DNA from 4 places in the Ureibacillus sp. FSL K6-2830 genome. Region 2 is predicted to be linked to each of the others. Evidence: riboswitches for the same ligand, from Rfam matches in the RefSeq annotation. Region 2 holds a riboswitch; each other region holds the start of a gene.

What was found. Region 2 has a riboswitch for cobalamin ahead of NSU17_RS00660 (energy-coupling factor ABC transporter permease). Riboswitches for the same ligand answer to the same signal wherever they lie in the genome.
Region 1: another riboswitch for cobalamin. It lies ahead of NSU17_RS06970 (ABC transporter substrate-binding protein); the one in region 2 lies ahead of NSU17_RS00660 (energy-coupling factor ABC transporter permease).
Region 3: another riboswitch for cobalamin. It lies ahead of cobT (nicotinate-nucleotide--dimethylbenzimidazole phosphoribosyltransferase); the one in region 2 lies ahead of NSU17_RS00660 (energy-coupling factor ABC transporter permease).
Region 4: another riboswitch for cobalamin. It lies ahead of NSU17_RS15210 (glutaredoxin family protein); the one in region 2 lies ahead of NSU17_RS00660 (energy-coupling factor ABC transporter permease).

What each region holds. Positions count from the first base shown of each region.
Region 1 covers NZ_JBBOQR010000001.1:1,412,941-1,420,397, forward strand. Annotated here, with positions in the region: gene NSU17_RS06960 (ABC transporter ATP-binding protein) at 1-394, opposite strand, end outside; gene NSU17_RS06965 (FecCD family ABC transporter permease) at 388-1,458, opposite strand; gene NSU17_RS06970 (ABC transporter substrate-binding protein) at 1,424-2,410, opposite strand; cobalamin riboswitch at 2,552-2,751, opposite strand; gene NSU17_RS06975 (LysE family translocator) at 2,902-3,534, shown strand; partial or broken gene NSU17_RS06980 (IS6 family transposase) at 3,829-5,189, shown strand; partial or broken gene rpsI (30S ribosomal protein S9) at 5,477-5,545, opposite strand; gene NSU17_RS06990 (IS4 family transposase) at 5,785-6,909, opposite strand; gene istA (IS21 family transposase) at 7,312-7,457, shown strand, end outside.
Region 2 covers NZ_JBBOQR010000001.1:127,393-134,849, reverse strand. Annotated here, with positions in the region: gene NSU17_RS00665 (acyl-CoA carboxylase subunit beta) at 1-1,501, shown strand, start outside; cobalamin riboswitch at 1,708-1,886, shown strand; gene NSU17_RS00660 (energy-coupling factor ABC transporter permease) at 2,005-2,751, shown strand; gene NSU17_RS00655 (energy-coupling factor ABC transporter substrate-binding protein) at 2,753-3,046, shown strand; gene cbiQ (cobalt ECF transporter T component CbiQ) at 3,043-3,825, shown strand; gene NSU17_RS00645 (energy-coupling factor ABC transporter ATP-binding protein) at 3,827-4,681, shown strand; gene cobJ (precorrin-3B C(17)-methyltransferase) at 4,690-6,291, shown strand; gene NSU17_RS00635 (sirohydrochlorin chelatase) at 6,305-7,237, shown strand; gene cobK (precorrin-6A reductase) at 7,234-7,457, shown strand, end outside.
Region 3 covers NZ_JBBOQR010000001.1:1,402,008-1,409,464, forward strand. Annotated here, with positions in the region: gene NSU17_RS06920 (ABC transporter ATP-binding protein) at 45-1,850, opposite strand; gene NSU17_RS06925 (ABC transporter ATP-binding protein) at 1,843-3,582, opposite strand; cobalamin riboswitch at 3,779-3,953, shown strand; gene cobT (nicotinate-nucleotide--dimethylbenzimidazole phosphoribosyltransferase) at 4,042-5,112, shown strand; gene NSU17_RS06935 (SOS response-associated peptidase) at 5,458-6,135, opposite strand; gene NSU17_RS06940 (carbon-nitrogen hydrolase family protein) at 6,273-7,127, shown strand; gene NSU17_RS06945 (GNAT family N-acetyltransferase) at 7,141-7,457, shown strand, end outside.
Region 4 covers NZ_JBBOQR010000001.1:3,062,834-3,070,290, forward strand. Annotated here, with positions in the region: gene NSU17_RS15185 (Ger(x)C family spore germination protein) at 1-443, shown strand, start outside; gene NSU17_RS15190 (bifunctional adenosylcobinamide kinase/adenosylcobinamide-phosphate guanylyltransferase) at 541-1,095, shown strand; gene cobS (adenosylcobinamide-GDP ribazoletransferase) at 1,107-1,880, shown strand; gene NSU17_RS15200 (histidine phosphatase family protein) at 1,853-2,449, shown strand; gene NSU17_RS15205 (bifunctional adenosylcobinamide kinase/adenosylcobinamide-phosphate guanylyltransferase) at 2,401-2,814, shown strand; cobalamin riboswitch at 2,934-3,120, shown strand; gene NSU17_RS15210 (glutaredoxin family protein) at 3,256-3,486, shown strand; gene nrdI (class Ib ribonucleoside-diphosphate reductase assembly flavoprotein NrdI) at 3,483-3,848, shown strand; gene nrdE (class 1b ribonucleoside-diphosphate reductase subunit alpha) at 3,851-5,944, shown strand; gene nrdF (class 1b ribonucleoside-diphosphate reductase subunit beta) at 5,932-6,912, shown strand; gene NSU17_RS15230 (heme oxygenase) at 6,994-7,311, shown strand; gene NSU17_RS15235 (hypothetical protein) at 7,416-7,457, opposite strand, start outside.

The DNA of each region.
Region 1 (7,457 bases), 1.3 Mb from region 2:
TAAATTCGGTTACTTTCGTTAGTTCCATTACTTCTTCAATTATATGCCAATCTTTTTTTGATAAATTTTTCAATATTCCTTTTTGATGAGGGTATCGCCCAAGACTGACGATTTCTTCAACTGTATAGTCAAAAGAAACAGAAGTTTCTTGGGAAAGAACTGCGATTTTCTTTGCTTTTTCTAATTTTGAATAAGATGAGAGATCCTTACCCGATAACAATACTTTCCCCTTTTGAATAGGCAACTGACCGGTAATTAATTTAAAGAGCGTTGTTTTTCCGCTTCCATTTGGGCCGAGAAGGGCAAAAAAATCACCATTTTGTACTTCTATATCAATATTTCTTAGGATTGGGTTATTGCTATATCCACCCGTCACATTTTGAATCTTTAGCATCTATTTTTGCCCCTTCCAATCTTTTCTCTTATTAGCAGAAACGCAAATACCGGTGCACCGATAATCGCTGTTATAACTCCAATTGGCAATTCTCGCGGTGCAATAACAATTCGAGCCAGCAAATCCGCAAACATTAGAAAAGTACCACCAATGATAAATGACAACGGTAATACATGTCGATGATTTGGTCCAACAAGGAGTCGTACAAGATGAGGGATGACGAGACCAACAAAACCAATGGAACCAGAAACAGCAACCGATGCACCAGTTAATAACGATGCACCAATTAATATCATAGTCTTGCCTCTTTTGACATTGACACCAATATGATCTGCAGCCTCTTCACCAAGTGCAAAGGCATTTAATTCTCGAGAATGAATTAACAAAATGAATGTCCCCAATATCATAAACGGGATGATGAGTTGTATGTATTCCCAACCTCTCATTCCAACGCTCCCATATAACCAATAAAGAATTTGGGTCATTGCATCTCGATCTCCCAATGAAATGATTAGAGAGACAATGGCACTGATAAAGGAACTGACGATAATACCTGCAAGCACAATCGTTTCGATTGCTAAACTTCTACTGCTTAGCCTTACCAACCCAAATACAATTAATAAAGTGATAAAACCACTTACAATTGCGACGATTGGAAGCGTAAAATTTCCTAATCCTATTATGGTAACTTGGAAAAATATAACTAACACTGCTCCTAAAGAGGCGCCTGATGATACACCAATTGTATATGGATCTGCTAATGGATTTCGTAAAAGGCCTTGGAAAGCAGCCCCCGCTAGCGATAGGGATGCCCCAACACAAAAGGCAAGGATGACTCTCGGCAATCGAATATTCCAAATAATCATTTCCTCATTTTTTGGTACTTCCATCCAAGTGATATGGAGGGTTTTCTCAAATATTATGTGGATAATTTTTTCCACAGCAACGGGTACACTGCTTATAAATAAACCTAAAATGATTGCCGCGGCAAAAAGAATACCACTCCCTACATAAATCCAACCAATTTTATTATTCAAAAATTTCAGGATAAATAAGTTTCGCAAGAGTCTCGACTCCTTCAATTAAACGAGGGCCTGGTCTTGTTACTGTATCACTGTCCACATCGTAAACTTCGCCATTTTTTACCGCAGGAACCGCTTGCCAACCATTACGAGCAAGTACTTGTTCCTTTGGATTCTCTATATAATGGCCGTATGTCGTTATAATCACATCCGGGTTTAATTTTACTATTTCTTCCTCATTCATCTTTACCCATCCTACTTGATCACCTGCTACGTTAATGGCTTGGATGGATTCTAACATTTCATGCATAAAGGTATTTTTTCCAGTCGTAAAAATATCTGGTTCTGGTGATACTTCAACCCAAACTCTTTTTTTATCTACAACGGCTTTCGCTTTCTCTTTAATGGCTTCATGACGTTTTTTCATATCAGCAATAATCTCTAAAGCTTTATCTTTTGTTCCAGTGGCTAAACCAATCATTTCAATGTTTTCATAAACATCTTCAAAAGATGTTGCACTACCAACGACGATGGTTTGAATACCCGCCTCTTCAAATTGTTTTAATACTGTCGGATGAGCTTTGTAATGATAATCTGTCACTAGTGCTATATCTGGAAGGAGAGATAGAACTAGCTCCACATTAATGTCCTGTCCTCCCACCTTTGTAATATTTTCTGTTTCAGCCGGGTAATTACAATAATCTGAAACACCGATTATTTTGTCGCCCAATCCTAAGGCGAAAGCAATCTCCGTATTACTTGCTTGGATGGATACGATTGTTTCAGGTTCTTCTTCAATCGTTATTTCTCTTCCTGCATCATCCGTTAGTGTTACTGGGAAATCAGCTTTCTTTGTTGTTTCCGTTTCCTCTGTCCCAGTTCCACCTGCTTGCTCATTCTTTTCTTTGCTTTCTTTGTTACCACAACCGGCAATGATTGTGATGCTTAATAATAGAACCACTGCTAGAAGTATTGCTCGATTCCACTTCAACATCTTTTATCTCCTCCTTTTTTTGAAAACAAAAAAAACGCTTCTCCTTCTCGAAAAGCGTTGTAAAAAGCAGATATGTATGTGAATTCTGTATGCATGACCCGAAAAAGGCCTCTGCTTTTTAAACTCTCCTTTCCTCGAAGGATGTTTAAATACAAATAGGCAGGTCTCCTGACTTACGGGTCATCGGTTTGTTACTCCTTCCCATGTTCAACAACACAGTGGATAATTGCAACTACCTACCCGATTACAGTGGCGGGACCGTGTTGGATTTTCACCAACTTCCCTCTTAGTCTTAAATGTAATGAATTTACATTTAAGAAACCTATTTGTTTGTTATTCAATTATTCGTTCTAGTGCCATTATAGTAGAATAACCGTACCTTGTAAAATAATTGTTTTTTATCTTGCTTCTGGCCATTGAAAAAAACACTAATACTGAATACAATTTAACAATAAATATTCTGAAATTTCGTGTTCGAAAGGAATGAAATGATGGAAAACTTTTTTCTATTTGTTTTGATGTGTGTTTTGTTAATCCTTTTACCTGGCCCTGATTTTGCCATCGTCACTAAAAACACTGTTACTCGTGGCAAATTTGGCGGAATGAAAACTGCTTTAGGTACTTGTTGTGCCCTGCTAATTCACACTACTGCCGCGATATTAGGATTATCTGCGCTCATTGTAAAATCAGCCTTTTTATTTTCTATTTTTAAGTATGTTGGAGCCATTTACTTAATTTATCTTGGAATTAAAACTTTTTGGTCTTTGAGAAAAAAGAAAGATGAAGTAGAGGTAGAATTTGTGCAAGAAGGTACATTGAGTAATACATCTTGTTTCAAACAAGGATTTTTAACTAATATATTAAACCCTAAAGTTGCACTATTTTTCTTAACCTTCTTCCCTCAATTTGTAAATACTAGTAGCGATACATTTATGCCGTTCCTTATTATGGGAATTACTTATACCATTCTTACGGCCCTGTGGTTCATTTTCTATATTTATTTAATCGATCATATTAGTGCATTTATAAAAAATGCTCGCACTCAAAAAGTTATCGAAGGAATTACTGGTGCCATCTTGATTGGTTTTGGTTTAAGACTTGCCCTTGAAAAAGCCAACCCATAATAATTGAGACCCTCGAATTAGTCGAGGGTCTTTGTTTTATTAGCGGATAAAAATTTATGAAATGAATGTCTACGGCTCACGTTAAAAATACAAATTTAAGCGGTATCAGCAAAACAAATTTCTCATAAAAACACCCCTCTTCCCGAAAGCGTATTGTCAAAAATTTATAGATAAAATCTAGATGATTTATTGATATATAAGGTTTTATAAACAAAAAACTTGCCACCCCCTTAAAATTAGGGTATTTATGAGGTAACCACACACTCAAAAATCCCTAATGAAGGAAGTGACAAGTTGTTACCTCAATTATTAACCTATTTGCTTGAATATATCAAGTACCAAGATCAAATGATTCGAACATTACTTACCCTTCTGATTGGAAAAAACATGTTTGATAAGCCAACTGAAAAGCCTGTCAATAAGCCTTATCAAAAACTCCAGGTGGATGAGCTGCCAATCATTGAAACTCTACAAAAGCTTGATTATCAAATTCTTCTCAAAGAATATTTGGAGAAGAACGGGAAACCTCTCAAACCTGTTCAGAGACGCTCCAATTCAAAAGGTAAAGTACCTTATCAATGCAAGGTGTGTGCGTGTCTGTTTAATAAAAAGAATCAATATGCCAAGGAGGCTGTACTAAAATGTCCACACTGTTCGAAAACACTCGAGAAGATCAAGGAAAGAAAAGATTTTCTCGTATTTAAGTGCAAAAACAATGACTGTCCGTATTACAAAAAGAAACTGCGAGGAATGTCTAAAAAAGAGAAAAAGCAGTTCGAAAAGGATCCTCAGTCTTTTAAAGTTCGATACATATTCCGTCAGTTTCAAATTGATTATCAGCCGTTAGCCAAACATTCACCTAAGAAGCCAAAAGTGGATTTGTCCAGGCTTCATGTGTCACCGCACACATTGTCATTTTAACCTACCATGTAAACTATGGCTTATCGGCTCGGAAAACAGCTGCACTGATGAAGGATGTTCATGGTGTACCCATCTCTCACCAGAGTATATTGAATTACGAAAACAGCGTAGCACTTCTGCTCAAACCTTATGTGGATCATTATCCTTACGAGCTTTCTGATCAATTCTGCGGAGACGAAACATACATTAAGGTGAATGGCCGTTGGCATTATCTTTTTTTCTTTTTTGATGCGGTAAAGAAAATTATTCTGTCCTACCCTGTTTCTCCAAATCGTGATACAGTATCAGCCATTCGCGCGATTGATGAGGTCTTATGGAAGATGAAAGAGATTCCTGAAGACCTCACCTTTGTCGTAGATGGCAATCCGATTTACCTTTTAGCACAACACTTTTTTGCCCAGCACGGTATTACGTTTGATGTGAAGCAGGTCATTGGACTAACCAACGAAGACCCGGTTTCAACGGAATACAGACCGCTAAAACAAATTATTGAAAGACTGAATCGAACATTTAAGGGTAATTACAGATCGACACACGGATTTGGATCCGATCACGGATCCGTTTCTTATGTGACTTTGTTTGTGGCTTATTTTAACTTCTTGCGGCCACATTCAGCCCTGGAAGGCAAAGTGCCTGTAGTCATTCCAGAACTAAAAGAACTGCCGAATATGCCTGCACGTTGGATAAAACTGATTGGTTTAGCTCAACAATGGCTAGTAGAGCAAACTGCCTAACTTTTTGTTTAGCAGAGCCCTTACCAGCATCGGCGAAGCGAACTCTTGACAAACCGAACCAGTCAATGGTTTAAAATGGGAATTGGCAAGGGCTTCTTTGGTGTGCCTTCTTTTTGTTCCCTTCGCCCTTGTTGGTTCGAAATCAAACCATTGACGTGTTTGTCAAGAGCGATTGCGGCGGCATTTTCTCTATTTTCGTTAGAACACATCCTTCCAATACTGAGTTTTCATAGAACTTTTGACACTACCCCCGAAAGCGAGAAGAGGGTTTGATAACGTTGATAATATTAACGTTTTGAGAATTGTGGTGCGCGACGAGCGCCTTTAAGACCGTATTTTTTACGTTCTTTTATTCGCAAATTTTACTACTTTATATAAACTTACACAGGACCTTGATATATCAATTTTTTATAGTTTTGTAGAATAAATCATAATTTTTATATTTTAATACACTACCGTCGCATAAATGATGTCTGAATTTTCAGTTTTATTTTTTCTGGACTTTAGAGAAAAAACGAAAACACCTAAGCGAGGGTAGTAAACATCCATTTTTTTACTATAACCTATGACTTGTGCAACAACGACTGGCAAACCTTTATGGGACGCCGTTTCCTTCGATTTTTCGTAACCAAATGTGAGCCGATTTCCATAAAGATGCCTTTAGATAACGACTAATTTGTAAATAACTTCGGTCACTATTTACGTTCAGCTGTGCTAATACATTTAAACAATACACAATCATCGCAACGTACACTTGGTTGTGGACGGCTTGTTCACTGTGACCGTAGAATTTTTTAATGTTCAGGTGCTGCTTCATCCATTTGAAGAACAGTTCAATCGCCCAGCGTGACTTGTAGATTTCAGCGATTTCAACTGCACTTAAATCTAAACGATTTGTCAGTAAATGAAGCTCATTTCCTTTTGTGTCATGCAATTTGAGTAAGCGAAACACGTTTTCAGAACGATTTTGTGGTGTTCCAATGACAACCATTTCATCAGAGAATACGGGTGAATCTTCTGGTAACGAAAAGGATTCTAACACTCGGACAACAGCGTTTTTACGCAAACGGGTCACAAAGAAATAGCCATCTTCCGTCATTTGATCAAAGCGCCCATAATCCAAGTAACCACGATCAAACACGTACATGCATTCTTTGTCATCCACGAATACTTCTAGTTGACCACGATCATGTTCGTTGGCATTCGTGAGTACGGCTTTATCTGGATAGGAGAGTCCTTTTTCCATAAAAACAAGTCGTAAGTGAAGCTTTACTCCTGATTTTGTTTTTCGAAACTCTGCCCACTTATGATTGGTCAAATTAAGCGGTAATGTACTCGAATCAATGATTTTCAAAGGCGTTGTCAGCTTTCTTCGCTTTTGAAAATGTGTTTTCTCATGAATTTGAGCCACTAAATCAAGAAAAATCGATTGAAAGAAAACCGTTGGAATGGCGTTGATTCGTCTCCCTAACTGTGAAAAACTAATCGATTCCAATCCCGTTGCTCGTTGTAATTCTTCTAAAAAGACAGCGTCACTCAACGCCCGTAAACTCTCGGTTTCATGGAGTTGGGCATACAAAAGCAGTTTCATAAATGAAGCCATATAAAGCTTCTTGGTATAGTGATTTAATTGATGTGTTTTCACTAGGTCGTCAAATAATGGACGATTAATCGGTGAAAACCATTGTTCAAATGATGTTTTTCGTGTAGACTTATCCATGCGATTGTCCTTTATTTTGGATTTGGATGGTTTACTACCACCCAACCATTATAAAGGATTTTTTTTTGTTTGGATTATATTTCAGAAAATTCGGTTTGTTTGAAGGTGTTAAATTATTTTAATGCGACGCTAGTGATTTTAATATAAAAATTACAGTCAATTTACATTCAATTTATAGTCCCCTACATTCATTCTTTTTATTCACATAAAGACATTTTAATATATCCACAAATATATATACGTATATTAAATTGTAAACGCTAAACTAGAATCAACAGTTTTCCACAAATAGAACTCAACAGAATTCCCCAAATAAGATTAAACAGTTTCCCCACCATCAATCACTTTCAAATATACTGTTACTAGTCTATTGAAAGTGAGGAATTAGGAGTGAACAGATTTATGCTTTACATCGAGATTCATCGTTTATACAAAGAGGGATTCTCCAAGAGTGCTATTGCAAGAAAACTAAATATTTCAAGAAATAGAGTGATAGATTATTTGAATATGAGTACTGATGAGTTTGAAGAATTTTTAAGTACATTACG
Region 2 (7,457 bases):
GATTTATTTAGGCGGTGGGGACAAGCGCATTGAAAAGCAACATGAAAAAGGTAAGCTAACAGCACGTGAACGTATTGATCTATTACTAGATGAAGGCACTTTCGTTGAAATAAATCCATTTATTAAACATAGAGTAACAGATTTCGGCATGGGTGAACAAAATGGCCCTGGTGACGGTGTTGTAACTGGATACGGTAAAGTGAATGGCCGTCCTGTTTATTTATTTGCTCAAGATTTCACAGTATTCGGCGGTGCATTAGGAGAAATGCACGCGAAAAAAATTGCTGCAGTGATGGATTTGGCTGCAAAAAATGGAGCGCCATTCATCGGCATCAATGACTCTGGCGGTGCCCGTATTCAAGAAGGAGTATTATCATTAGACGGTTATGGCCACATCTTCTATCGCAACTCGATTTATTCTGGGGTTATTCCACAAATTTCTGTGATTATGGGTCCATGTGCTGGCGGTGCTGTATATTCTCCAGCAATTACAGACTTTATTTTAATGGTGGATAAAACATCCCAAATGTTCATTACTGGTCCGAAAGTAATTGAAGCGGTTACAGGAGAAAAAATTTCATCAGAAGATTTAGGCGGTTCAAAAGTGCATAACACAATTAGCGGTAACGCTCATTTCCGCGCCCCTTCTGAAGAAGAAGCGATTGAACAAATTAAGAGATTATTAAGCTATTTACCACAAAGTAATAAAGAAAAAGCACCAAAATTACCACGCCCTGAAGGAGACGATTGGCGTCCTGAATTAATTGACGTTGTTCCAATTGAACCTACACGTCCTTACGATGTTCGTAAAGTAATTGAACAAGTGGTGGATGAAGGTTCCTTCATGGAAGTGCATTCTGAATTTGCGAAAAACATTGTTGTAGGATTTGCTCGTATTGCTGGACAATCTGTTGGATTAGTTTGTAACCAACCAAAGGCCTTAGCAGGTGGTCTTGATATTGACTCATCCGATAAAGCTGCCCGTTTCATTCGCACTTGTGATGCATTCAATATTCCAATCATTACATTTGAAGACGTATCAGGATTCTTCCCTGGCGTTAAACAGGAACATGGCGGTATCATTCGTCACGGTGCTAAAATCTTATATGCTTATTCTGAAGCAACCGTTCCAAAAATTACAGTCATTTTACGAAAAGCATATGGTGGAGCATACGTTGCGCTAAATTCAAAAGCCATTGGTGCAGATTTAGTATTCGCTTGGCCAAATGCAGAGATAGCCGTAATGGGTGCTGCTGGTGCTGCTAACATCATCTTTGCGAACGAAATTGCAAATTCAGAAGATCCGGAAGCTACACGTCAAGCAAAAATTGAGGAATATAAAGAAAAATTTGCTAATCCATATGTTGCTGCTTCACTTGGAATGGTTGATGATGTAATCGATCCAAGAGAAACTCGCATTAAGTTAATTCAAGGATTAGAAATGCTTGAAAATAAAGAAGAATCAAGACCTAAGAAAAAACACGGAAATATTCCGCTATAATTGTGAAAGTTTCCAATTACGTACCATTAGAAGCACAAGCTAATCCCAGTTTGTACTTCGATTTTTCCAAAAATTCAAATTGGTTCTAACAATATTTCATATCAAAAGGTAATGAATATTATATGAATTTAGTAATTATTTTGTCTTATTTATAGAAAGATATAGAAATTTTTCAAACAATATGCTACAATTCAACTAAATTTCAACAACTGAATAATCTATACGGTGCTAATGAAAATTAGCTTAAAAGGGAAACTAGTGAGAATCTAGTGCGGTCCCGCCACTGTGAAGAGGAGCTCAAAATCAAATGCCACTGTGCAAACGGGAAGGCGATTTTGTAGCGATGACTCTAAGCCAGGAGACCTGCCGTATGGAGTGGATGGTAGTGTCCTACGAGGATAGGTACACGAATAGGCATGATTGGATTATTATGTCTTATTGTGGGACACTGCTAGTTTGGCAGTGTTTTTTTATTTTCAAATTTTCATTTTAGGAGGAATTTTATGAAAGTCTCAATCAAAATACTTTACTTTCTAGCAGTATTATTAATCATTCCTAATACAGCTTTTGCTATGCATATCATGGAAGGTTTTTTACCAATCAAGTGGGCAATATTTTGGTGGCTCCTTACATTCCCTTTTTTAATCATTGGATTAAAGAAAATGAGTAGTTTAGTAAAGAGAAATGCTGAGACGAAGTTATTACTAGGTTTATCGGGTGCATTCACTTTTGTATTATCCGCATTAAAAATTCCTTCGGTTACGGGAAGTTGTTCTCATCCTACGGGTGTTGGATTAGGAACCGTATTATTTGGACCATTTGTAATGAGTGTTTTAGGTACCATCGTGTTATTATTCCAATCATTATTATTAGCCCATGGAGGTTTAACAACGCTTGGCGCCAATGCGTTTTCGATGGCGATTGCTGGACCTTTTATCGCCTATGGAGTATTTAAAGGCTTCAATAGGATCGGTTTGCCCTTTACTCTAGCAGTTTTCTCAGCAGCAACATTAGCAGATTTAGGTACATATGTCATTACATCTATTCAACTTGCACTAGCCTTTCCATCTGAAGTTGGTGGAATTTTCGCTTCATTTGTAAAGTTTGCTGGCGTATTCGCTGTTACACAGGTACCATTAGCAATTATTGAAGGATTGATTTCAGTAATGGTGATGAATTTCTTATTGAAATACAACGAAAGAGAATTAAAGTTACTTCAAGTACTAAAGAAACCCCAGGAGGTGAAGTAAAATGTTAAAAAAGAATATGCTTTTATTAATTTTGATCATTTTTTTAATGATTGTCCCGCTGATTGTTAACGGAGATGCAGAATATGGTGGTGCAGATGGAGAAGCGGAAGGATTAATTACAGAACTGAACCAATCCTATGAACCATGGTTTTCAAGTATTTGGGAGCCTCCTAGTGGTGAAATAGAAAGTTTATTATTCGTACTACAAGGAGCAATCGGTGCAGGGTTCATTGGTTACTTTATAGGATATATGCGAGGCCGGAATAGGGGCGGGAATGCAGAGATACAGAAATGAGAATGTTAGAATATTTCGCTTATCAATCACCTTTAAGAAATAAACACCCAATCGAAAAAATGGGATTTGCTCTTATTCCATTAATATTGAATATCGTATTTCAACATGTTCTTACATCCATATTCATATTTTGCATCATGACAGTTATTACTTTAATAATCGGAAAAGTTCCGATTCGCGTATATTTGAAGTTATTGCTTATTCCAGTGGTATTTCTAATTTCAAGTATACTAGTCATTTTACTCAATTTTTCAACTAACCCTATAGAAGGTGCCATTTTTCAATCTATTATTGGTCCCGTCACGATTTCAATTTCGATAACGAGTGTTGAAAAGGCATTGATGCTATTTGTTGTTGCTTTATCGAGTATTAGTTGTTTGTATTTTTTAATTTTATCTACGACGATTCAAGATTTTCTATATGGATTAAGGTGTTGTAAAGTACCAACTACTTTATTGGATTTAATTGCATTAATGTATCGATTTATATTTATATTTCTTGATTCCAGCAGGACAATCTATCTTGCACAAATAGCAAGGTTAGGTCACAGTTCTTTATTAAATTCTATCAAATCAATTGGACTTATAATCAGTGCTTTGTTTATTAAGGTATTTCAAGAAATGAAAGACTTAAATAATGCGATAAATGCAAGAAGTGTAGATGGCTATTCAGCAGTCATTTCAAGAGAACTTCATTTTTCAACAAGTAGTTGGATATTTACGTTGTTAGTGAATTTGTTCATTATCGTCTTTTATTTCACCGTTGGGAGAGTTGGTTAAAATGAATACTCCTTTGTTTGAATTGAAAGAAGTTTCTTATACCTATGAAGATGGAACAGAAGCTTTACAAAAAATAAATTTACAAATTGATCAAGGAAAAAAAATTGCTTTGTTAGGTAGTAATGGAGCAGGGAAATCCACTTTAATATTGCATTTAAATGGTTTATTAAAACCAACCTCCGGAACAATTTATTTTAAAGGACAACCATTATCCTATTCAAAAAAAGAATTGTTAAATGTTAGACGCAAGGTTGGAATTGTTTTTCAAAATCCAGAAACCCAGTTGTTTAATGGAACTGTTTTGGATGATATTGCCTATGGGCCATTTAATTTACATCTAGCAGAACAGGAACGAAAGTCGTTGATAGAGAAAGCAATTAATCAAACAGACGTTGAATCATTATTAGATAAACCGATTCACTTTTTAAGTGTTGGGCAAAAAAAGCGAGTTTCCATCGCTGGAGTTCTTGCTATGGATCCTGAAGTCATCATATTAGATGAGCCGACTGCATCTTTAGATATTTATTACACAAGGAAAATACGAAAATTGTTAAACGAACTTCATTGTGACGGGAGAACACTCATTCTTTCTACTCATGATATTGACTTTGCTTATGAATGGGCTGACGAAGTCGTTGTGATGCATCATGGAGAAATGTTATATCACGGTGCTTTTTATAGTTTGTTTGAAGAAAACAAGGACATTGTGAAAAAAGCAAATTTAGAAACATCCATAATATTCGAAATTGCGCAAATGATGAAAATGCAAGGACTCATTTCAAAACTAGATGATGTACGTTCAAAAGAAAAAGTAATCGATGTACTTCATGATTGTTTCATGATGGCAAAGAATTAAAAGGGGTGATGAGTTTGAAGGGAAAGCTTTACATTGTCGGATTTGGTCCAGGTGATGCTAATCACATTACCTATCGTGCAGTTGAAGCAATCAAAGCTAGTGATACAATCATTGGCTATAAAACTTACGTCGAGCTAATTAAAGATTTATTAGATTCCAAACAACAAATTATTAGTACAGGGATGACAGAGGAAGTATCACGAGCACAAGCGGCAATAAAACTTGCTGAAGCGGGGCACCATGTGTCGGTCATTTCAAGTGGTGATTCAGGTGTATACGGTATGGCTGGTTTAATTTATGAAGTGCTCATTGAACAAGGGTGGAATAAAGAAACCGGGGTTGAAATTGAAGTTATTCCTGGCATTTCTGCAGTTCATTCTTGCGGTTCCCTTCTTGGAGCTCCAATAATGCATGATTCATGCACAATTAGTTTAAGCGACCATTTAACGCCATGGTCTATTATTGAAAAAAGACTGGAAGCAGCGGCAGCAGCAGATTTTGTAATTGCTTTATATAATCCTAAAAGCGGTAGGAGAACAAAACAAATTGTAGAGGCTAGGAGAATTTTATTAAAATACCGGTCACCGAATACGCCTGTTGGACTCGTAAAGAGTGCTTATCGTGAGAGACAAAATATTGTAATTACTACGCTAGAAAAAATGCTAGATTACGAGATTGGTATGCTCACAACGGTGATTATCGGAAATTCTTCCACTTTTGTGTATGATGACTTAATGATTACACCGAGAGGATACAAACGAAAATATACGCTTGATAGCGAGATTCAACCATTGAAACCTCATGAACGATTAAAAAAGGAAGCTGAACCTTGGTCTTTAGAAAATCTAGAGTCGAAAGAAAGTGAACTATTTAAACAAAAAACGCCATTTCAACTTGCATGTGAAGCAATTGCCATGCTAGATCAAAAGCAACATTTCGTTGTAGAACAGCCAAGCAATATGTCTATTTTTGAATTTGCGGTAAGCCCTGGAGTGGCAAACAAACGATTTACTCCGGAGCAATTTCAGCTGTTAGCAGAAATTGTGGGAAATGAAGGAAGGATGGACTATTCAAGGGATCATCAGTTACTCATAAGTATTCCAACCAATAATCCTAATAAAATAGTAGAGCAAATATCAAACGTTGGATTGCTAGTGATGCCGGTTGGAAATGTCGTTACGGTAAAAGCTTGTGATTTTTGTGATGGTGAAAAAACTGAACCCATTCCATACGCGGAAGAACTTCAAAGACGATTTGGAGGAAAAGCCATGCCGAAAGAATTAAAGATCGGTATTAATGGATGCGGAATGGCTTGTTACAACGCAGTTATGGAAGATATCGGAATCGTTTACCGAAAAGGTAAGTTTGATGTGTTTTTAGGGGCAAAACCAGTTGGGCGTACGGCCCATCCTGGACAATTAATTGAAGAAGGACTAGAAGCGGATCAATTAGTTGATTTAATCGAAAAAATTATTGAGGAATATAAAGAACATGCTCATCCAAATGAAAGACTATTTAAATATTTTAAACGGAAAAAAGTGCTAGCAGGCTACGAATATCAAGATAATGAACCAAAATTGAATTTACAACCGATTCCTTGTGTAGATTAGGAGGAAGAAAATAATGACAAAAGCCATTTTGTTTGTAGGACATGGAAGTAAGTTAGAAGCAGGAAATAATGAAGTAAGGGAATTTGTGGAGCAATTATCCTCTTTAATAGATGCTAATTTATTAGTTGAGACTTGTTTTTTAGAATTTGCTGAACCTACCATTTCTCAAGGAATTGATTATTGTGTTGAAAAAGGTGCAACAGAAATATATGTAATTCCGATTATTTTACTACATGCAGGACATTCAAAAATTCATATTCCTGCTGAAATTGTAGAAGCACAAAATAAATATCCCCATGTGAAATTTACGTATGGTGAAGTTGTTGGAATTCACGAAGAAATACTTCAAATTTTACTAGAGCGTTTGCAAGAAATCGGTTTTGATACACAGGCAAAACATGAAGACACAGCGATTTTATTAATTGCTCGTGGTGGAAGCGATGAATACGCAAATGGTGATTTTTATAAGATTACAAGACTTTTATGGGAAAAACTAGATGTTCCAATAGTAGAAAGTGCTTTTATGGGAGTGACAGAACCATTAGTTGATGAGGGTATTGAACGTTGTATTAAACTCGGTGCGAAAAAAATAATTATGCTTCCATATTTTCTATTCACAGGCATTTTAATCGAACGAATGAAAAAATATTGTGAGCGTTTCAATGAACAATACCCGAACGTAAAAATAGAGATTGCACATTATTTTGGAAATCATCCACTTTTAAAATCAGTGATCATTGAGCGAATGGATCAAGCACTAAATGGACACTCAAAAGGTGTTAAGGACTTGGAGAATATTCAAAGGTTAAAGCAATTGGGACTCATTTCTCATCATCATCATGACCATGAACATCATCACCATCATCATGACCATGAACATCATCACCACCATCATGACCATAATCATCATCATCATCATGATGAAAAAACGGAAGTGAAACCATGATTCTGTTTTTAGCAGGTACAAGCGATGCACGAGAGTTAGCAATTTTGTTAAAAAAGGAAGGCTTCCCCCTAATAGCCACTGTAGTAACAGAATCTGCTGCAAATAGACTTACTGATGAAGGAATCAATGTAAGAGTTGGTCGCTTAAATGAAGAAAAAATGTTTGAATTTTCAAAGAAAAATGGGGTGACTGCAATTGTTGATGCAAGTCATCCCTTTGC
Region 3 (7,457 bases), 1.3 Mb from region 2:
AACTGCCCCCTATGCTTTGTAAACATTAGTGGGACAGTTTACTGCTAAATTTCTGCTTGATGATATTGTTTTTGCAATTGGGCATAAAATCCATCTAAGGACATTAAGGAATTATGATTTCCTTGCTCGATTATTTCTCCATCTTTTATGACTAAGATTCGATCTGCATTTTCGATTGTTTTTAAACGGTGGGCAATGACGAAACTCGTGCGGCCTTGCATTAAATTGTTTAATCCTTTTTGAATATGCACTTCTGTCATTGTATCAACACTTGAAGTGGCTTCATCCAAAATTAGAATATCCGGATCTTTTAAAATAGCTCGTGCAATCGCAATCAGTTGTCTTTGCCCTTGACTTAAGTTTTTACCACCTGATTCAAGCAATGTATCATACTGCTCCGGCAAATATTTTATGAAGGAATGGGCATAGGCGATTTTTGCTGCCATTTCTACTTCCTCATCGGTAGCATCTAGTTTTCCATATCGGATGTTTTCTCTTACCGTTCCTGAGAATAAATACGTATCTTGCAATACAACACCTATTGAATCTCGTAAATGTTCCATTGAGTAAGATTGAATATTTTCACCATCTATTAAAATTTCACCTTCAGTTACATCATAAAAACGGCTTAATAACTGTACGATGGTTGTCTTCCCTGAACCAGTTGGGCCAACAAGAGCAACAATTTCACCAGCATTCGCTTGAAACGAAATGTTTTTTAGCACCGGCTTATCTTTTACATAATAAAAACTGACATTTCGAAATTCAACATTTCCTTCTAGAGATCGTCTAGGCAGAGAATGAGGTGAATCCATTAATTCAGTTCGTTCATCTAGTACTTCAAATACCCTCTCCGCTCCAGCAATTGCAGATTGAAAAGTATTTAATAAGTTTGAAAGTTGGTTAATTGGGCGGAAAAACTGTCTTGCATATGTTAAAAATGACGTTATAACACCTACCGTAACGAGAGAATTGGCCGTCATAATAGCACCAACTCCAACAATTAAACCTGATCCGAGGTTATTGATAAAGTTATTCGTTGGTCCTAACAAACCAGATACTATTTCTGATTGCATTGCAGAATAACGCAACTTCTCATTCGCTTCTTTAAATTGTTGAATAGTTTGTTGTTCTTTTCCGAAGAGCGTCACAACTTCCGAATTAGAAATCGTTTCTTCAATAAATCCATTTAAATTGCCTAAATCTCGTTGTCTATTTCGATAATTCATGCTACTACGTTTCACAACCTGTTTTGTAGCCCAAACAATTAACGGAACGACCAAAAGGGTAACAATGGCTAATATCCAATTTAAATACACCATCGCAATGGCGGTACCTACAAGAGATAATACAGACGATACGATTTGAATGACGCTTTGTGAAAGAGCGAAATTCAAATTGTCGATATCGTTCGTCATGCGGCTCAACAAATCGCCTTGCTGTTTTTGATCGAAAAACGAAATCGGCAATGATTGCATTCTCTCAAACAGTTCGATTCTCAAATTTTGAATTGTTTTTAAAGATGCTCGAATCATGACAAAAGTTTGCAACCAAGTTAATAAGGATGATGCGATAAAAATTGCTGCAAGTAACATTCCCATCCGAATAGTTCCTTCAATGTCGAGGGGAAGAATATAGTTATCTATAATAACACCAATCATCAAAGGCCCTAAAATATTTAACACCGATGTAATCAGCACAAGAATAATAACAAAATTGATGCTGAGTCTTTGTTTCTTTAAATAACTCCAAATCCTTTTAATTGTAGCCTTTTGATTTTTAGCCTTTGCTGCTGGACCACGGCCTCGACCACTCCCTCTACCAGTAAGGGATTCTTGTAGCCTATTCATCAATCGCACCTCCCCTTTCAACTTGAGTTGCTACAATCTCTTTATAATGCTCGCTCATTTTCAGTAATTCTTCGTGGGTTCCTTGGACAACAATTCGACCGTCTTCTAGCACAAGAATCAAATCTGCGTGTTTAATAGAAGAAATTTTTGATGATACGATAAATTTCGTACTGTCTTTAAGAGCTTCTTTCATGTTTCGCTGGATAATCTTTTCAGTGATGCTATCTACCGCTGATGTTGTATCATCTAATATTAAAATTTTTGGTTTTCTTATAATTGCACGACTCATTGCCAAACGTTGCTTTTGCCCACCGGATAAGTTCGTAGCTCCCTGCGTTAATTCATGTTGTTCTTTATGATCCAATTTTTCCACAAACTCAAAGGCGTTTGATGCAAAGAGCGCTTCTTGAATGTCTTCTTTAGTTGCGTCAATTTTCCCATACTTTAAGTTTTCTTCAATCGTTGTTGAAAACAATGTTGCCTTTTGTGGGGCAAAAGCCATAGCATTTCTTAACATGTCAATGTCATATTGCTGTATTGGAATGTTATCAATGTAAATAGTTCCTTCATCGACATCCATGAGTCGACCGATCAATTTGATTAATGTCGATTTTCCACTGCCTGTCATACCGATAATCCCTACTGTACTGCCGGCTTTCGCTTCAAAGGAAATCTCTTTCAACACCGGTTCAACGTGTTTGTTATAAGAAAAACTAACCTTGTCAAATTTCACATTTCCTTGAATTTCTTTTTTCACTGGGTTTTCAACATTCGTAATATCAGGCTGCTCTTCCAATACGACAACGACACGTTCTGCACTTGGTATAGCCCGCGCAATTTGAATCAGTACGTTGCTGGAACTCATAAGGCCGTTCAAAATCATCATCAAATAGTTGATGAATGCAACAATTACCCCAATTTCAATAGCTCCTGCATCGACTTTCACGACACCAAGCATAAGTGCAAGTACAATTCCGATGTTGACAACAAATTGGGTAATCGGCATTAAGGCAGCTACTACTTGATCTGCCGTCATATTGCGTTTCGTTAATTGATGATTGACAGTTGCAAATTGCTTCATTTGATATCGCATACGGTTAAATGCTTTAATGACACGAATCCCCGCCAAACTCTCCTGCACACGTGTATTCACTTGATCGATTGATTCCTGCACCTTTCGAAACAGCTTAATCGATAATTGAATAAAAATATATAAACTGATGATTAATACAGGCACCACAAAAAACAGTACTGGAAATAAATCTCTTGCCGTAAAAAATACGACAATGACCGCCCCAACAAACATAAAAGGCCCGCGAACGAATATTTTTAATAACATGTTTAAGGCCCTTTGCAACCTTTCGATATCATTTGTTAAGTTGGTAATCAATTTTCCTAAAGTGAACTTGTCCTTATTGCTATTCGCAAAATATGTAATAGTTTCATATAAATCCGCTCGAACATCAGATGCAAAGTTTACCGCCGCTTTCGAACTGAAATATGTACAACCTGCACCTCCAAGCCATCCTATCATTGCACACAAAATCATTGCAGCAAACATCATAATGATATACTGTGTATCATTCGTTGCAATTCCTTTATCGATTATTTTCTGCATAATCGTTGGCTGAATTAAATCCATCGCTACTTCCAACACCATAAGTATCGGCGCTAAAATCGCAAAATGCTTATAGGGCTTTAAATATTTTGAAAGCTTTAACGCTGCACGCATTTTGTTACTCCTTTTCTTTATTACCATCGTTTAATTTTTGTATACAATTGTATACTAACCGTCAAGTTGATACCCTTACATTTCCAACTATAACTGAATAGATTCCATAATATTTCACCACTAAAATAATCATTTAGGCAATGGAAGTTTTCAAAAAACTTGACTAAAGTTTCATTTCATTTTAGATTATTTAAAAAGTATATCTATGTAATTAGGTGCCCTTTTTAGGGAGAATAGGGAATAAAGTGAGAATCTTTAGCGGACCCACCACTGTATCGGGGAGCAATATAGAAAATGCCACTGGGAAACTGGGAAGGCCTATATTTGCGATGAACCTAAGCCAGGAGACCTGCCTAATTACTTGAAAACATACAGTACGATGGTAAAGTCTGTAGTTTATTTGGCATGCCAATAAACTGCAGACTTTTCTTATTTCAATAATCAATGGAGGAGATTCAATTGGAACTATTGCAATCGACATTACAAAACATTAAACAACTTAATAAAGAAGTGATGGAAAAAGCAAGAGAAAGAGTAGATGCTCTTTGTAAACCGCCAGGCAGTTTAGGAAAATTAGAACAAATCGCGATACAACTTGCTGGAATATCTGAGAAACTAGAGCTTGATGTATCCAATAAAGCGGTTATTTCATTAGCTGCGGATCACGGAGTATATGAAGAAAATGTTTCAAATAACCCCCAATTTGTAACGGTAATGCAGGCAATTGGCTTTGCTAAAGGGTTTACAGGAGTATGTGCTATTGCAAAAGCAGTAGGTGCAAAAGTCGTTCCAGTAGATATTGGCATTAAAGAAGATTTACCAAAAGATTCTGGAGTCATCGTCAAAAAAGTGAAATACGGAACGGATAATATGGCTAAGGGACCAGCAATGTCACGACAAGAAGCGATTCAAGCGATTGAAGTAGGTATTGAAATTGCCGATGAACAAGTGAAACAAGGTATCCATGTTTTAGCAACTGGAGAAATGGGAATTTGTAATACCACTCCAAGTAGTGCTGTCCTATCAGCATTCTGTGGTTGTGACCCGGCTATTGTAACAGGTATGGGAGCTGGGGTAGATAGTCTTCAACATAAGATTGACGTCATTCGAAGATCTCTTGACATAAATACGCCAAATCCAAATGACCCAATTGATGTGTTAGCGAAAGTTGGCGGTTTGGAATTAGGGGGAATGGCAGGCGTAGTCCTAGGTGCTGCAGCAAATCGTGTTCCTGTAGTAGTGGACGGTTTTATTTCCACAGTTTCTGCACTTATTGCTTATAAATTAGAACCGAAAGTGAAGGATTACATTATTCCATCCCATCTGTCAGAAGAGCCTGGAGCAAAAATTGTAAACGAGTTATTAGGGTTAGAGCCTATGTTGAATATGAATATGCGATTAGGCGAAGGTTCAGGAGCAGCCCTTGCTTTTCCTATTCTTGATGCCGCATGTTCTATGATGAACACCATGACTACTTTAGAAGAATCCCATCAATATATGCTAAAAATCATGGGGAGTCAAACAGTTTAAAAGATAGAGGTTGGGACAAATCTAAAAAAACATCATTTTCTCCTTGGAGAAAATGATGTTTTTTTGATATGTTATTAAAATTGATTTCCGTTCCGGGGACGCTTTCCGCGGGCCCGGCTCGAGCCTCCTCGGAGCTCATCGTTTCGCTCCTGCGGTGTCTCGAGAGGGCTCGTCGCAGGAAAGCTTTGAATTTACTTCCTTGAGCTTGCTCCGCTTTGCGACTAAGCGTGCGCGACAGGAGCACTCGCCCGTCACTTCAATCAATTTTTCGTTAGTTCAATTTTTTATCAAAACTATTTCAACTCCCCCTTTCATTTTTTGTTTATGTCCCCGCCTCCTTTATTATCATAAAGAAACTCTTTCAATTAATTCCTTTGAATTGTTTTTCGGAGAATTTACTAGATTAGATACTGGATAGGCAGTTAACCACTCTGAAGGGCAAGGTTTAAGCAGCGATTTTAATTTCTCTCGCCCCTTTAAATGAGGGTCTAACCATTCTTTTTGCTGTTCCTTATTTAAAATGACCGGCATTCGGTCATGGATTGGGGCCATTAATTCATTTGCCTTCGTTGTTAAGATCGTACACGTATGAATCTTTTCTCCCTCTTGACTCCGCCATGTATTCCATAATCCCGCAACTGCAAATACTGCGTCATCTTTCCTCTTTATTCGCATTGGGACTTTCGAATTTCCTTCCCTTTTCCATTCGTAAAAGGAGTCCATCGGGATAATACATCTCCGTTCATAAAATGATTTTTTAAAACTTGGTTTCTCGTCGACAGTTTCAGAACGAGCATTGATCATTTTCGATGCTATCTTTTCATCTTTTGCCCACGAAGGAAGGAATCCCCATTTTAAGAACCCCATACGATTTTTATCTCCATCATTAATGATTGCTACAATTTGTTGACTTGGAGCAATATTATAACTTTCCTTATATAACTCCTCGGAAAAAGCCTCTGCTACATCAAATTCTTCAATCAACTGATGATACGAGCAAAACAACGTAAATCGACCGCACATAGCCATCCCCCAAAAAATTAAAGTTTCCATTATAAGTATTTTCTACTTCATTTCATCATAAAAAAACAGTATGATAAAAATACAGTATGGAAAGCAATATCCGAACTTTCAATTACTGTAATAAAGGAGCAAAGCATATGAAATTAAGAGTATCTGCAGTTCAATATCATTTACACACGATTCAATCATTCGAAGATTTTGCCATGCAATGTGAACACTACATCAAAACCGCTTTGGAATTTGATTCGGATTTTATCGTGTTTCCAGAATTTTTAACAACTCAATTACTTTCTTTCAAAAAACAAAATGGTTCAAATCAAACAATCCATGATTTACCTAGTTATACAGAACAATATGAAGATTTATTTCTTAAATTAGCTAAAAAATACAATATCCATATTATCGGCGGAACACATGTAGTAGAAGTTAACAATCAACTACGAAATACCGCATTTTTCTTTGACCCTGAAGGCCGCATTATGCGACAAGAAAAGCTGCATATCACGCCAGTTGAAATCAGCGCTTGGAATATGGCAAAAGGAGAAGAATTAAAAATTTTTGACACCAAATATGGAAAGATTGCGATTTTAACTTGTTACGATATTGAATTTCCTGAAATTGTACGTATAGCGAAAGCGCGAGGAGCCGATATCATTTTTTGTCCTTCCTGTACCGATAACCAACACGGGTATTATCGTGTTCGATATACAAGTCATGCTCGGGCAATAGAAAATCAAGTATATGTCGTTCTATCTGGAACAGTAGGTTCACTTCCGACTGTTGACTTTATGAGATCGAACTTTAGTCAAGCAGCTATTATCACTCCTAATGATATTCCTTTCCCTCCAAAAGGGGTTTTAGCAGAAGGAGAAGTCAATCAAGATATGATTATTACCGCTGATTTAGATTTAAACCTTCTCTATGAAGTAAGGAACCATGGTTCAGTAACAACATGGAAAGATCGTAGAACCGATTTATATACGGATTGGTAGTGGAGGTGAATCCATGTACAGGAGCGAACAGTTTATTTTTATCGGACAAAAAGCCGTTCCTATCGTCATTCGTAATTATAGAAAAGAAGATTTTATACAGCTAATCGACCTTCAAGTTGAATCTTTCCCTCCACCATTTCCACAAGAACTATTGTGGAATGAAAAACAATTAAAAAATCATATTAATATTTTTCCCGAAGGTGCTATATGTGTTGAAATTGATGGAAAACTAGCTAGTTCCTTAACAAGTCTCTGTGTACAATTTGACCCTGCCAAACCAAAACATTCTTGGGCAGAAATAACCGACAATGGTTATATTACAAATCATGA
Region 4 (7,457 bases), 2.9 Mb from region 2:
TGCAGGGAATAAATCCTGCTGGTTATTCTAATGTAATTGTACCTGGTGATAAAAAAGGGGTTTATCTTGTAAAGCCATTCAAAAGAATTTCAAAAATCTCAGTAGAAATTCAAGACGGAAAACCGAAAGTATTTATCGATGTCAAAGTAGAAGGTTTTGTTGAAGAACAACTTTATACGAATGATTTAAGTAAAGAAAAATTACAAGAACTTGAAAAATCAGCATCTGAGTTGGGAGGAAAAGCCTTAAATAGTCTAGTGAAAAAATTGCAGCAAGATGAATCGGATATACTTGCAATTGGTGCAAGGGTGCGTGCATATCATCCGAAATATTGGGAAGAAAATGTAAAAACAGAAGATGCTTGGCGTGAAATTTATAAAGAGATGGATATTCAAGTCAAAATGGATTATAAGATTTTGCGTGTCGGAATGGAATGGAAATGATAAATAAAATATATTTTTCGCAGGCTGTCCATAAAATGATATACTCATTTTGGACAGCTCTATTTTTGGGGGAAAATAGATTAGAGGAGGGGAGAGAATGGGAAAAATCATTTTTATTACAGGCGGGGTTCGAAGTGGTAAAAGTTCCTTTGCAGAAAGTGTGGCTGTAAAGTTTTTCGACCAAAACCAAAAAGGCCTCTATTATTTAGCTTCCGGTGTCCCCTTCGATGAAGAAATGAAAAGTCGAATAGTTCGACATCAAAAGGATCGAGAACGCTCGAAAAAGCCATGGTATACAATAGACGTAATTGATGACTTGCCTGTACAAAGGTTTCAAGAGAATGACATTGTATTATGGGATTGTATAACAACTTGGCTGAACAATATTTTATACAAGACCGAACATTTAAAAGAAGACCGATTACATAAAATCTATCATTGGATGCATCAGTTTCAACAGGCAATAACGCAATGGAAAGAAAATGGTGTTATCATCTTAATTGTTTCAAATGAAGTGCTTGATGAAGTACCATCTTCATTCAAAGAAGTCCAACTATATCGAAAACTCCTCGGAACTCTTCATCAATGGATTGTCTCAATTTGTGATGAAGCATATGAGTTGGATTATGGTATTCGCGTACGCAGAAAATAGGCGGTGTTTTTGTGAAAAATATTATTGTAGGGTTATTATTATCTCTTCAATTTTTTACTTCTTTCCCCATTCGGAAGACACTTCCAATGAATAATAAAACTGTTACAGCGATGTTTGGCACAATGCCTTTCATTAGCTTCTTTATGGGGGTAATCGTTGTACTTGTCATTCTACTGAATGATGTTTATTTCAATTTTACTCCACTTTTCTTAGCAATTATCATTGTCATTATCAATATTATGATGACGGGTGGGTTGCATCTCGATGGTTGGATCGATTTAAGCGATGCTTATTTTTCTTATAGAGATAAAGAAAAACGACTAGAAATATTAAGCGATTCCCGTATTGGAGCTTTTGGTGCTATTAATCTAGTGCTCATTGTTCTACTGAAAATCGGCATATTTTATGAGTATTTACATCAGCGCCCAACAAACTTTTATTTATTTTTTATCATCATACCTGTCTTATGTCGATTAGCAATATTGATTTATTTCAATCTGTCAGTAAATGTGAAGGAATCTGGATTGGCAGCCTACTTTAAAAAACATGTGAAGGCAAAATCGTTATGGATTTATATTGCGTGTTATATATTCATTATCCTCATAACAGGTTTTGTGTTAAATGAATATAAACTATTTGTTTTAACATTTAGCATGTTTGTGATGACTTGGATTTATCGGCATTGGACATATCGCCATTTTGGCGGAATGACGGGAGACTTGCTAGGTGCTTTATATGAAGGGATGGAATTGGCATTATGGGGAATGCTGTTACTGTTCATTTAATTCGGCATGAAAAAACGAAAGCGAATTTAGAGCGAAAATATATTGGATGGACGAATGAATCGATATACATACAAACAGCAAATTGTCAAGTACCGATTCATACTAAGGATGTATTTGGCAGTGACTTAAAGCGCTGCATAGAAACAGCGCAACTTTATTTCCCCGAGGCAAAATACCATCCTTTTTTTCAATTAAGGGAATTACATTTTGGAGATTTTGAAATGAAAACTTATGATGAATTAAAAGATAATCCAGCGTATCGGCAGTGGATTGATTCACCAGAGAAAGCTGCGCCACCAAATGGTGAATCTTTTGTTTCGTTTAAAGAACGGATTTTAAATTGTTTTCATCAAATCGTGAGCTGTGGTGGAGAATATGTGTTTGTTGTCCACGGTGGTGTCATTCGTGTTATCCTATCGAAATTTCAAAAAGAGAAAAGTTTTCAAGATGTTATTGCACAGCATCGGATGATTTATACCCTATGTTGGGATGATATTGAATCTTTGAAAGGGGGAAGAGAATGCAATCAGTTATTGGAGGCGCCTATAATGGTAAACGAAAATTTGTAAGTAACATGTTAAAAGAAATAGGTGCGAATCGCTGTTATTTTTATGAAGGCGAAATACCGGAAGGCCCTTTTACAAAAGATGAATACGTTATTATAGGTAGTTTTGAAAAAATGATTTTGCTCGTCCCGGATTTATCGGAAGATGAAATCGTATCACAAATAATGGGGAAATTAATGAATTTAGATTATAAGACAAACCTAATTTGTATTTGTACGGATATCGGACGTGGAATAGTGCCGCTTTCAAAAGAGGATCGTCATTTGAGAGATACTTGTGGTAGATTGTATCAACAACTTTTTGAGAAAAGTGAGAAAGTCATTCGCGTTTGGTATGGTATTCCTGAGATATTAAAAGAGGAAAATTAACCAACCGTTCTTAAGTTCTACGTATCGAGTGAATGATTTTAGTAGATACTGTATCATTTACCAAATAAGCTTGTAATTAACAATACTACATGTTACAATGAAACACGAAAACACAATATATAGCATTTCGTTTATTAGGTTCTACTATATATAGTAGATTAAAAGGGAAGTCAGTGAAAATCTGACGCTGTCCCCGCAACTGTAATTGCTGACGAAAAGTTCAAATCCACTGTACAAATTTGTATGGGAAGGGAACTTGGAGGATGAAGCATAAGCCAGGAGACCTGCCTAATAAACGTGAATTGCTCATTTCTTCGGGGGCTAGGAAATGGAAGCAAGACGGTCCATTTCCTAGTACCTGACTGTTTCCATTTCAAAGCCATACCGAAAAAGGTATGGCTTTTTTATTTTCATAAAAGAATGGTAGAAAGGGAGAAGGAAATGAAATTATATTCAAAAAAAGTTTGCCCAAAATGTTTGTTGATGAAATACGAATTAAATCAACTTGGTTATGAAGGGAAATATGAAGAAATTTTGATTGATAACAATGAAGAAGCGAAAGAAAAATTATTGAATGCTGGATTCCTTTCTGTCCCTGTAATCGAAATCGATGGAGAGCTAATGGATAACATAGAAAATATAAAAAAATTCATTAGCAGGATCACAGTATGATTGCTTATGCTTCTCGAACGGGCAACGTGCGTTTTATCGTTCATCAATTAGAATTACCCCACATTGAAATTCGCGATGATCTTATTTTGAATGAACCCTTCTTATTGTTCACCTATACCGATGGATTAGGCGAAGTACCACGAAACGTGGAAACGTTTTTACAACATAATGTTCGTTTCTGTAAGGGTGTTATTGCAAGTGGGAACTCGAATTTCGGCCATGCTTATTTTTGCCGTTCTGCTCATTTGATTAACGAAAGGTACGGAATTCCCATTGTTCAAAAGATAGAATTACGCGGATTTCAGAAAAATTATGATGCCATAATTGATTATTATAACAGAGTAATTCAAAAGGAGATTTAGTGATGAAAAGCTATTTAACTTTGAATAATGAAATTTTGAATCACTACCACCAAACAGGAAAAATTGATTTAGAGAAAGATCGAGAGGCTACTCGTCAATATTTTATCGAACATGTTAATCAGAAAATGCGGAAGTTTTCTAGTTTGGAAGAAAAGATTCGCTTTTTCATTGAAGAAGGATATTATGAGAAAGAATTTTTACAAAAATATTCTTTCGAATTTATAAATAAAATTTTTGACATTGCGTATTCTTATCGTTTTCGATTTCAGACATTTATGAGCGCGAGCAAATTTTTTGAAAGTTACGCAATGAAAAGTCGAGATGGAAAAGAAATTTTAGAAACTTATGAGGATCGGATGAGCATTATCGCCTTATATTTAGCGAATGGTGATGAATTGTTGGCAGAAAAAGCAATTCGTGCGATGATGGAGGCTTTTCAACCAGCAACACCAACCACACTGAATAGCGGTAAAAAAGCGCGTGGGGAATTGGTAAGTTGTTTTAAATTATCCATGGATGATTCGATGAATAGCATTGCAGAAAACCTCGGTTATTGTTTAGAACTCTCAAGGCTTGGCGGAGGGGTAGGGGTAAATTTAACGGATTTAAGACCTTTGGGTGATCCGATAAAAGGTATCGCCAATCGGGCAAGCGGTGTTATGCCCGTTGCAAAATTATTAGAAAATGCCTTTTCTTATTCCAATCAATTAGGACAACGGAATGGTTCAGGTGTTGCTTATTTAAATATTTTCCACGCGGATATTGAAGAATTTATTTCTTCTAAGAAGCCGAATGCCGACGAAAAAATTCGGTTACAAACTTTATCGACTGGTGTCATTATTCCAGATATATTTTTTGAACTGATGAAAAAAGATGAAGATATCGTTCTTTTTAGTCCTTATGATATTTATCGAGAATACGGAAAAAGAATGTCTGAAATAAGCATAACGGAAATGTACGGGGAGTTGTTGAACAACCCAAATATACGAAAGTTAAAGCAAATCAATGCTAGAAAACTATATACGGAAATCAAAAAGAGCCAATTCGAATCCGGATATCCTTTTGAAATATTTGATGATAATGTAAATAAACAACATCCACTAAAAAAACTTGGAAGAGTCAAAATGTCCAACCTCTGTACTGAAATTTTACAAGTTCAACAAACGAGCATCATTAATGATCAAGATACACCAAATGAATATGGATTAGACGTATCTTGCAATCTTGGATCATTAGATATTCACCATGCGACAAAGTTTCATCATTTTGAAGAGTTAGTAGATACAGCCATGCGTTTGTTAACACAAGTGTCTTTAATGACCAATATAAAAAACGTTCCATCTGTAAAAAAAGCAAACCAGATGATGCATTCTGTCGGATTAGGTGTTATGAATTTGCACGGACATCTTGTAACTCAAAATATATTATATGGTTCAAAAGAATCAATTGAATTTATCGATTACTTTATGGAAGCATTGAACTTCTTTTCATTAAAAGCATCGATGCTACTTGCGAAAGAAAAAGGTGAAACTTTTTACGGATTTGAAATAAGCGAATATGCAAATGGTCATTATTTTGAAAAGTACGTGAATAAATTGGAAAAGGAACCTAGTGAATTGGTGAAAAAAGCTTTAGGTAATGTTCCAATCATTACAAAAGAAATGTGGAGAAAATTGAAAGAAGATGTAATGAAATACGGATTATTTAATGCTTATCGGTTAGCAATCGCACCAACCGGCTCGATTTCTTACGTTCGTTCTTGCACGGCATCCATTGCACCCATTACTGAGCGAGTAGAGATACGAGATTATGCAGATAGCCGCACGATTTATCCGATGCCATTTTTAAATAATGACAATCAACATTTATACGTAGAAGCATATGACATGAATGTCTATAAAATCATTGATTTATATGTCGCTGCACAAAAGCATGTTGATCAAGGTATCTCAATGACTTTATATGTAACAGACAAGTGGACGACGGAACAATTAGCGAAAGCCTATATTTATGCTTGGATGCGAGGAATCAAAACGGTCTATTATGTACGCCAACGATTACAATCACTGGAGGAATGTGTAGCATGTACAATTTAACATACGAAGCAGTCAATTGGAATCAGTCAGCAAGCAGTCTTGCTAAAATTTTTTGGGATCAACAATGGAAACAAATGTGGTTTCCAGAAGAAATTGCAGTTTCAAAGGATATTCAACAATGGAGAAATTTTGAGCATCAAGAAACATACAAAAAAGTGTTTGGTGGACTGACGCTGCTCGATACAATTCAAACAAATATCGGGATGAATGAAATAGCAAAATACAATCCCAATTTACAAGAAAAAGCTGTATTAACGGTATTTGGTGCCTTTGAAGCCATTCATGCGAAATCCTATTCGTATATTTTTACAACCCTTTGTCATAACGACGAAATCGAAGAAATTTTTCAATGGGTAAAAAAGAATCAACAATTACAATATAAGGCTTCAAAAATTGCCAATATATATTCGTCTATTAAGGAAAATGATTTAGTCAGCCTATGGAAAGCAATGTTTGCTTCCGTCATGCTCGAATCCTTTTTATTTTATTCTGGTTTTTTCTATCCGCTTTATTTAGGGGGACAAGGCATTTTAAGGAACAGCGCGGAGGTGATCTCGCTAATATTGAGGGACGAATCCATTCATGGGGTGGCTGTTGGAATATTCGCACAAAACATTTTTAATCAATTTTCTAAAGAACAACAAGATGAATTAAAAAATTGGGGCTATGAATTATTGCTAGATTTATATGATAATGAATTGCGTTATACAGATGAAATTTATCGAGGAACAGGTTTGGAAGATGAGGTGAAGGCATATATCCGCTATAATGGGAATAAAGCATTAATGAATTTAGGGTTCGATACAATGTTTCCTGAAGAAGAAATTCATCCAATTGTGATGAATGGAATACGAAATGAAGGTTCCACATATGATTTCTTTTCTCAAAAGGGTTCCACATATGCCTTAGCAAAAGTAGAGCCTATCACGGATGAAACGTTCCATTTTGATATTTTACTAGATGATTGAGGGCTATAAATTGCAGTTCGAATAAAATCATGTTCTAATAATTACAATGATTTTCAAAAATAAAAAAGGAGTTTTGTTTATATGTATACAGTTACTAATCGAATAAAAGTGAAAAAAGGCTTGGCAAAAAAGATGGCACCACTCTTCACGCAACCTGGTCCATTATTAACGTTTAAAGGATTTCGTAAAGTAGAAGTACTCGTAAGTACACAATTTGAAGACTACGATGAAATGAACGTCGTTATGTATTGGGATTCACTGGAAGAATTTGAGGCGTGGAGAGCAAGTGATGCATTTAAAGAAGCTCATAAACGTCCAAGCGGTAATAGCGAAGAAGCCCCTACAATCGAAAATGTAATCGTCATTTCTGAAGTTGTCTCAACATTAGAAAACAATTAATGATTAAATAGGAAAGAGGGTGTCTAGAAAGCCGAAAACTTTCTGGACACCCTCGCTTCTAATTTATAGACCTTTGCTCCTGAAGTAGTCGAAACAAGATTGTACTATCCTCGTTTCAATTTTTCTTTTGCTAACCGTTCACGATG